2 regions of the Amycolatopsis sp. NBC_01307 genome follow, and region 1 is predicted to be linked to the other one. Evidence: riboswitches for the same ligand, from Rfam matches in the RefSeq annotation. Region 1 holds a riboswitch; the other holds the start of a gene.
What was found. A riboswitch is a leader RNA that binds a small molecule or an ion and turns the genes downstream of it on or off. The one in region 1 is predicted to bind thiamine pyrophosphate.

Region 2: another riboswitch for thiamine pyrophosphate. It lies ahead of OG439_RS31230 (thiamine ABC transporter substrate-binding protein); the one in region 1 lies ahead of thiO (glycine oxidase ThiO).

What each region holds. Positions count from the first base shown of each region.
Region 1 covers NZ_CP108403.1:7,790,977-7,795,386, reverse strand. The annotation lists gene OG439_RS34120 (threonine ammonia-lyase) at 1-590, opposite strand, end outside; gene OG439_RS34115 (hypothetical protein) at 737-1,477, shown strand; gene thiE (thiamine phosphate synthase) at 1,540-2,199, opposite strand; TPP riboswitch at 2,231-2,336, shown strand; gene thiO (glycine oxidase ThiO) at 2,330-3,406, shown strand; gene thiS (sulfur carrier protein ThiS) at 3,406-3,606, shown strand; gene OG439_RS34095 (thiazole synthase) at 3,608-4,366, shown strand.
Region 2 covers NZ_CP108403.1:7,212,325-7,216,734, forward strand. The annotation lists gene OG439_RS31225 (ABC transporter permease) at 1-237, opposite strand, end outside; gene OG439_RS31230 (thiamine ABC transporter substrate-binding protein) at 348-1,397, opposite strand; TPP riboswitch at 1,419-1,528, opposite strand; gene OG439_RS31235 (4a-hydroxytetrahydrobiopterin dehydratase) at 1,561-1,845, shown strand; gene OG439_RS31240 (winged helix-turn-helix transcriptional regulator) at 2,255-2,620, opposite strand; gene OG439_RS31245 (DUF1330 domain-containing protein) at 2,631-2,924, opposite strand; gene OG439_RS31250 (hypothetical protein) at 2,921-3,298, opposite strand; gene OG439_RS31255 (hypothetical protein) at 3,295-3,762, opposite strand; gene OG439_RS31260 (ArsR family transcriptional regulator) at 3,762-4,343, opposite strand; gene OG439_RS31265 (hypothetical protein) at 4,395-4,410, opposite strand, start outside.

The DNA of each region.
Region 1 (4,410 bases):
CCGATGACCCGCGCCCGCGGGCAGCGCGCCTTGATCGCGGTGCCGACGCCGGCGGCGAGCCCGCCGCCGCTCACCGGCACCAGCACGACGTCGACGTCCGGCAGGTCCTCGGCGATCTCCAGGCCCGCGGTGCCCTGCCCGGCGATGATCGCCGCGTGGTCGTAGGGCGGGACGAGGGTCAGCCCGCGTTCGGCGGCCAGTTCGTGCGCTTTGGCCTCGTGTTCGCCGATCGGCACCTCGATCACCTCGGCGCCGTAGGAGCGGGTGGCCTCGACCTTGATCCGCGGCGCGACGTCCGGCACGACGATCACCGCGGGCACGCCGTACCGCTGCGCCGCGTACGCGACGGCCTGCGCGTGGTTGCCGCTCGAGTAGGCGATGACGCCGCGGGCGCGCGTCGCGGCGTCGAGGGTGCCGATCGCGTTGAACGCGCCGCGCACCTTGAACGCGCCGATCGGTTGCAGGCTCTCGGGTTTGAGCCACAAGGACTTGCGCGGGTCCCACGTTTGGAGCAACAGCGGCGTGCGCACGGCGACACCTTCGACGCGCTTCGCGGCCGCCTCGATGTCGGAGATCGTGACCAGTTCCATGTGCCGAGTATGTCAAGAAACCGTTCGGTTTACACTGTCCATAGTGGACGGTCAACGTGGCGCTCCTCACGCTGCGGCAACGAGGGGAGTTTCCCGCGCGCCTTACACGTTGGACAGGGGAGAAGACTTACTACCGGATCGGGATCATGAGCAAGGAGAACGCAGCGACTTCCGAAACGAAGGAAGCAAAGTCAGGACTGCGCATCGCGCAGGTGATGGCGGCGGCGCTCGCGGCGGTGACGGCGGCGCTGCTGGGGTCGACACTCGGCGTGGCGGGCACGGTGGCCGGCGCGGGCGTGGCGAGCGTGATCACCACGGTCGGCGGCGAGGTGTACCTGCGCTCACTGCAGCGCACGCGAGCGGCCGCGTCGAAGGCCCGCCAGCTGGCGACGTCGGGCATCCGCCGCCGAGGCGGCGCCGAGGTGCCCTTGGCCGAGCAACCCACGGTCCGGCTGAAGCGCCCGGACGACCTGCCCACGGACGGTCCGGACGACGAGCCGGGCAGGCTGCGAAAACTGCGCTGGCCACTGATCATCGGCACGAGTGTGGTGGCGTTCGCGGTGGCAATCCTGGCGATGGTCAGCGTGGACGCGGCCACGGGCGGCAAGGTAGCGGGCGGCACGGGAGCGGGCATCGGCAAGATCTTCGGCAGCGGCTCGGGCCCCTCGACCCCGACCCCGTCGACGACGCCCTCGACCTCGACGAACGACACCCAGGACTCACCGACGGACACGTCGTCGACGACGACGCAGTCGAACACCCCACCGACGACCTCGTCGGACACACCGACCACCACCCCGACAACGCCGAGCACGACCTCCCAGAAGCCGACAACCTCGGCGGCACCCCCGACCAGCCAGGGCGCGGCGTCCACCCCGACCCCGTAAAGCCGTGAAGGACTCCTTACCGGCCATAAGAGCCGGTAAGGAGTCCTTCACGGACTTCAGCGTCAGAGCAGGTGGGAGCGCAGTTCGCGGGCTGCCGCAGCCGGGTCCTCCGCCTCCGTGATCGCCCGGACCACCACGATCCGCGACCCTCCCGCCGTCAGGACCTCCGGCAAGCGCGGGACGTCGATGCCGCCGATGGCGAACCACGGCCGGGACACCGCGGCGGCGGCCGTGGAACGGACCAGGTCCAGGCCCGGCGCCGAGCGACCCGGCTTCGTCGGCGTCGGCCAGCAGGGGCCCGTGCAGAAGTAGTCCACACCCGGCTCGGAAGCAGCGGCCGCAGCCTGCGAGACCGAGTGCGTCGAGCGGCCGATCACGACGTCGTCGCCCACGATGCGGCGGGCCAAGGGGACCGGGATGTCGTCCTGGCCCAGGTGGAGGACGTCCGCGCCGACCGCCAGGGCCACGTCCGCCCGGTCGTTCACCGAGAGCAGTGCTCCGTGACGCTCGCACGCCTCCGCCAGCACCTCCAGCGCCGCGATCTCGCCGGCGGCTTCCAACGCGCCGGTCTTGTCGCGCAGCTGGATGATGTCGACGCCGCCGGACAGGGCCGCGTCGGCGAACGCGGCGAGGTCGCCGCGGGTCGTCCGGGCGTCCGTGCACAGGTACAGGCGTGCGGTGTCGAGGCGGGCGCGGATCTTGTCACCGGAGAGGGCGGGCATAGCGGCGACCGTACCCGGCGAGCTAGGGTGGCCGAGTCCGCACGGGAGCCCGAGGCACGGGCTGAGAGGGAGCTGCCGCTCCGACCGTGGAACCTGATCCGGGTCATGCCGGCGCAGGGAGCGTGATCCCATGACGAACACCTTGGCCGTGGTCGGTGCCGGCGTGATCGGCCTGTCCGCGGCGTGGCGCGCGGCCGCGAAAGGTCACGCGGTCACCGTCCACGACCCCGAACCCGTGCGCGGCGGCGCGTCCTGGCTGGCCGGTGGCATGCTCGCCCCGGTCACCGAGGCCTGGCCGGGTGAGGAAGACGTCCTCGCCCTCGGCGAAGAGTCCCTCCGCCGCTGGCCCGGATTCGCGGCCGACCTCGTCCAAGAAGGCGTCGACCCCGGGCTCGCCGGACACGGGACGCTGGTCGTCGCCTTCGACAGCGCCGACGCCGGGCACCTCGACATCCTCGCCGACCACCTGCAGTCCCTCGGCCGCGCGGCCGAACGCCTCACCGGGCGCGAGGCCAAGCGGCTCGAACCCGGCGTCGGGTCCGTCCGAAGTGGACTCCACGTGCCCGGCGACCTGGCCGTGGACAACCGGAAACTGCTCAACGCGCTGTACGCGGTCTGCGTCAACCGCCAGGTCCGGTTCGTCCGCGAACGCGTCGAAACGATCCCGGACGCCGACGCCGTCGTGCTCGCCGCCGGCGCCTGGACCGGCCGGCTGCACCCGCGGCTGGCCGACGCCGTCCGCCCGCTCAAGGGCGAGATCCTCCGGCTGAAACCGCGCCGCGGCTGCCTGCCGCCGCCGACGCGGACCGTCCGCGCCGTCGTCGAAGGCCGGCCGATCTACCTCGTCCCGCGCGGCGACCAGGAGCTCGTCCTCGGCGCGACGCAGTACGAAGCGGGCTTCGACCAGGCCGTCACCGCGCGCGGTGTCCGCGAGCTGATCGAGGGCGCCGAGCGCGTCTTCCCGGCGATCACCGAGTACGAGCTGGTCGAGACGGCCGCGGGCCTGCGCGCCGGCAGCCGCGACGCGCTGCCGTACCTCGGCGTCCTGGCCGACGGCGTCTACGCCGCGACCGGGCACCACCGCAACGGCCTGCTGCTGGCCCCCGTGACCGCGGCCGCCGTGGTCGCCTGGCTCGAAGGTGAGAAGCCGCCCGAAGGCGTCGAAGCGGCTTCACCCGCCCGCCTGCACCAGAAGGAGCACGTGTGATGGAGATCAAGCTCAACGGCAAGTGGACGGAGTTCCCGGACGACGCGACCGTCGCCGATGTCCTCGACGCCGCCGGCGGGCAACGGCCCGGCATCGCCGTCGCGGTCGACGGCGTGGTCGTCCGCCGCGGCGACTGGGCCGCCACCGCCGTCCCCAAGGGCGCGGCGCTCGACGTGCTCACCGCCGTCCAGGGAGGCTGAAGTGGACGAAGCACCGCTCGTCATCGGCACGCACAAGCTGTCGTCACGGCTGATCATCGGCACCGGCGGCGCGGCGAACCTCGCCGTGCTCGAACGGGCGCTGGTCGCGTCCGGCACCGAGCTGACCACCGTCGCCATGCGCCGCGCCGACGCCGAGGGCGGCTCCGGCGTCCTGGAACTGCTCCGGCGCCTCGGGATCGAGCTGCTGCCGAACACCGCGGGCTGCCGCACGGCCGCCGAGGCCGTGCTCACCGCGCGGCTGGCGCGCGAGGCGCTCGGTACCGATCTGATCAAGCTCGAAGTCCACGCGGATGATCGGACGCTGCTCCCGGACCCCGTCGAAACCCTCGACGCGGCCGAGCAGCTGGCCGCCGACGGGTTCACCGTGTTCGTCTACACGAACGACGACCCGGTGCTCGCGCTGCGCCTGGAGGAGGCCGGCTGCGCCGCCGTGATGCCGCTGGGCGCGCCGATCGGCACCGGCCTCGGGATCCGGAATCCGCACAACATCGAGCTGATCGTTTCGCGAGCGGGCGTCCCGGTGATCCTCGACGCCGGAATCGGCACCGCGTCGGACGCCACCCTGGCGATGGAGCTCGGCTGCGACGCCGTCCTGCTGTCCACCGCGGTCACCCGGGCCAGCGACCCCGAGCGGATGGCCGCGGCGATGCGGTCGGCCGTCGTCGCCGGGCGGCTGGCCCGCGGCGCGGGGCGGGTGCCGCAGCGCTTCTGGGCGCAGGCGTCGAGCCCGCCGCGGTGAACCGGAGCGCCTTAACACCGAACCTGCACCGCCAACCCGTAAGG
Region 2 (4,410 bases), 580 kb from region 1:
CGTCCGCGCCAAGCCGACGCCGGGCAGCCGCACCCGGGAAAGCAGGAACGCCACCGGCAGCCCGGCCAGCACCGCGACGACCGTCGAGCCCGCCGCGGTGGCCACCGTGAAGCCCGCCAGCCGCCACGTCTGCGGGTCGCCCAGCACGACGTCGAGCCCGCCCGCGGCGAACCCGCGGCCGACGATCGCCAGCACCGGCCAGGCGAAGAACACCACCAGGAAACCGATCGGGGCCAGCCCGAGCAGCGCCAGGCCGATGCCGCGGGCGGTCCGCGGTGGCGCTACGACCACTGCTTTCCGGGGGCTCCGGGTGGCGGAGCCCCCGGCCCGGGGCGGAGGCCCGGATGTCACTGCACGAGCGCGCGCCATTCGCCGATCCACTTCTCACGCCCGGCCTGCACCTGGTCCGCGGTCAGCGCCTGCGGCTTCTGCGGCAACGGCGCGACCTGCGCCCAGCCCGCCGGCAGGTCGACGCCCTGGCGCGCCGGGTAGACGTACATGTTGGCCGCCACGGTCGCCTGGAACTGCTGCGAAAGCAGGAAGTCGACGACCTTGCGCGCGTTCTCCTCCTGCTTGCCGCCGGCCAGCACCCCGGCGTACTCGACCTGCCGGTAACAGGTGTCGAGCAGCGCCTTCGTCCGCGGTTTCCCGTCGTCGCCCACCTCGGCGGCCGGCGACGACGCGTACGAGACGACGATCGGCCGCGGCCCCTTGCCAGACGAGCCCGAGAACTCCTTCGTGTAGGCCTCTTCCCAGCCGCTGACCACCTTGAGGCCGTTGGCCTTCAGCTTGGTCCAGTAGTCCTTCCAGCCGGCCTCGCCGTACTTCGCGACGGTGCCGAGCAGGAACGCGAGCCCGGGCGACGCCGTCGCCGGGTCCTCGGCGACCAGCAGGTCCTTGTACTTCGGGTCGGCCAGGTCGTCGTACGACTCCGGCGCCGGGATCCCCTTGGCCGTGAAGTAGTTCGTGTCGACGTTGACGCAGACGTCGCCGACGTCGACCGCCGAGAGCCGGTGCTCCGGGTCGACGGCGTAGCGCTGCGGCCCGCGGTCGGCCTCCGGGCTGGTGTAGGGCTCGAAGACGCCCTCGGCGAGCGCGCGCGAGGCGAAGGTCGAGTCGACGCCGTACGCGACGTCGCCGACCGGGTTCGCCTTGGTGAGCACGAGCTTGTTGGTCAGCGAACCGGCGTCGCCCTGCTTGAGCACGGAGATCTTGATGCCCGACTGCTGCTGGAAGGCGTCGAGCACCTCCTGCGGCGCCAGGAAGGAGTCGTGCGTCACCAGGGTGACGGTGGGCGTCTGCTTCGCGTCACCGGACCCGTCCGACAGCGAACACGCCGCTGTGACGACGCTGACGACGGCGATGGCCGTCGCGGCGCGAACAGCACTGCGTTTCATCTACCCTCCTGCACTTCGCCGGACGAGGAGGGAAAGCCCTCCCTTCGCCGGCATGATCCGGGATCAGGTGCTAACGGTCGCGGGTCACCCCGCCTCTCAGCCCGGCTCACCGGACTCCCGTGGCAACCGTGCACCTTAGTCCAGGACGTTGGACGATGGAGCCATGACGGAAATCTTGAGCGACGACGAGGCCGACCGGGCCCTGCTCCACGGCTGGGTCCGCACGGGCAAGGTCATCCGGCGCGAGGTGGAGCTGCCGAGCTTCCCGAAGGCGATCGAGGTGGTGGACCGCGTCGCGGTACTGGCCGAGGCCGCCGACCACCACCCGGACATCGACATCCGCTGGCGCACGCTGACCTTCCACCTCAGCACGCATTCGGCCGGTGGCCTGACGAAGAAGGACTTCGCGCTGGCCAAGCAGATCAACGAGACCCTCGACGGACTGTGATCCCGGCTACTCTGAGTGCACGAAAGCCCGCGTTCAGCGTCTCTCGGTAAAGGACTTCGCACCGAGAGGCAGATATGACGCAGGCGATCGTAGTGGGCACAGTGGCATTCGCGACGATGGTGGCCGCGGCCGGCGGGGTGCTCTGGTTCACCGTCCGCAGCCACCGTCACTCGGACGGCTGAGTGCCGTTTCCGCTGGTCAGCGGCATGATCGGGTGAGCTTCGTCACAGCTGCTAACACTCGGCATGGTCAACGCGCTGAACCCGCGGAAGCATCGGCCCGCTCGTAGGGAAAACGCCATGAACAGCACCCCCGCCACCGCCGCCCTGACCGCCACCCAGCGCGCCTGGATCAACGCCCTCGCGACCGCCGTCGTGCTGATCACGATCGCGCTGATGGGCCTCCTCGGCTAGTCCGCCCGGTCGTAGGCCTGCCGGGCTTCTCGCAGGCTCGGCAGGTACTTCTCCGCCCACTCGCGGCAGCGCTCCATGGGCTCGAACAGGGTCCGGCCCAAGTCCGTCAGCGCGTACTCGACGCGCGGCGGGTTCTCGTCGTAGGTCTTGCGGGTGATCATCCCGTCGCGCTCCAGGGACCGCAGCGTCTCGGTGAGCACCTTCGGGCTGACGTTCCGGAGCGGCACGCGCAGCTCGGAGAAGCGGCGCGGCCCGTCTTCGAGGCAGAAGACGACCATGCCGCCCCACTTGTCCCCGATCCGGAACGGCGTGTCGGCCGACGGGCATTGCGGCGCGAAGAGATCAGCGGTCAGCGGCTCCACCCAGCCGACGTTAGGCCACGCCGTCGACGAGCAGCAACCGCCGCCGCAGCGCGGTCTTGCTCAGCTCGAGCGCTTCGGCGTACTCGGCGGAGGCGTACCAGCGTTCGGCCGTCTCACGGTCCGGGAACTCGACGAGGACGACGCGCTTGTGTTCGTCGAAGTCGCCTTCGAGGGCATCCGGTGCCGCGCCGCGGACGATGTAGCGCCCCTGGTACCCCATGATCGACGCTTGGGCGAGTTCGCGGTAGCGCTGGGCTGCGGTTTCATCGAGGATCTCGACCTCGGAGATGACGTAGACGCTCACGGTTCCGAGGGTGGCAGAACTCCGGAGCCGTCACCTGGTGCTGTCACTACCCGGATTTCCGCCGGCGGCGGGAACTCGACGGGCGTCTCGTCGGCCACGCTCCAGTATTCGAGGCCGGACAAGCGGCCTTCGTCGACGAACAGGATGAGCCCGCCGTCCGCCACGTCGACGTCCACGGCCACCCGGCTCTCGACCTCGGCCACCGTTTCGTCGACGGCGAGGTCGATCGTGGGACAGCCGCACGGACAGCGGCCGGTCACCTCGGCCGTGCGCGCTTGGGCGCGAAGGGCCGCGGCACCGGGAAAGTCCGTGCCCAGCAGCAGGTCCAGGACCGCTCTCTCGCGCGGAGTGAGCGGCCGGCGTTCGGCGGTCAATAGCGTGGCATGTTCGGGATCGCCTTCTCGGCGACCTCGATGAGGGCCTCGACCTTCGCCACGTCGGCCGTCACGTCCTCCGTGGTCACCGAGGGCGCCTCCGAAGACCGGTAGGCGACTTCGTTGCGCCGGACCCGCATCCGGTTGAAGGGCCGCAAAACCGGCCCCAGCGGCGGATCCAGCTGCGCGAGGACCGCCTCGTAGACGGTGACGTGCCCACCCCGGCTCGTCACCCGCAGGCCCTGGTTCTGCAGGACGGCGGCCAACGCGCGCCGTGCGCTGTCGTAGGCCAGCGTGTAGGCGCCTTCCGGATCCGTGTCCTGCAGCTGCCGCGCCGACGCGAGGTGCGTACGGGCCCTGACGAACTCGGCCTCGGCCGCCTCCCGCGACGCCGGAACGTGCTCGATGGCGCCGCGCGCGAGGAACGCGTCGATCCGTTCGCGGCCTTGGTTCCACTGCGGCATCAGGTCTCCTGGCTGAGTTTCACCAGCGGACGCTCACGCACGCTGGTGAGGAACGGATCGGTGGTGCTCGCCGCCCACGACTCGGGCGAGACCCGGTGGACGTTGACCTCGCGCCCCAGCCGCCGTGACACCTGTTCCGCCGAGTCGAAGAGCGCGTCCGGATCGGGCGAACCGACCACGAGGACATCGACGTCGCCGGGCGGAAGACCGGGTTCGCCGTTGTAGCGCGCGGCCCAGGAGCCGTAGATGTAGGCCTCGCGCACGCCGGCCAGCCCGGACAGGGCCTCGGCGAGCAGCGGCATCGGCCCGAAGGTGACGGCGATGAGCTCGCTCAGGGGCGAGTAGAGCGGGGTGTCGGTGCGCGCCTTGACGAGCCGGCTGCGGCCCACCCGCCGGTCTTCCAGGATCCCGCCACCGGTCAGCCGCTCGACCTCACGCAAGACGGCGGTGGGCGTGACACCACAGGCCTCGGCGAGCTCGGTGATGCTGTACTCGCGATCCGGGTGCAGGAGCACGAGCGCGAGCAGCTCACCCTGCATGCGCGAACGCAGCAGGGGCAGCAAGCTCGGCGAAGCTTTCATTGGACGCAGTATATCCTGCGCCCAATGAAAGTAACAACCAGCAACAAGCCGCTACTCGGCCAACGCG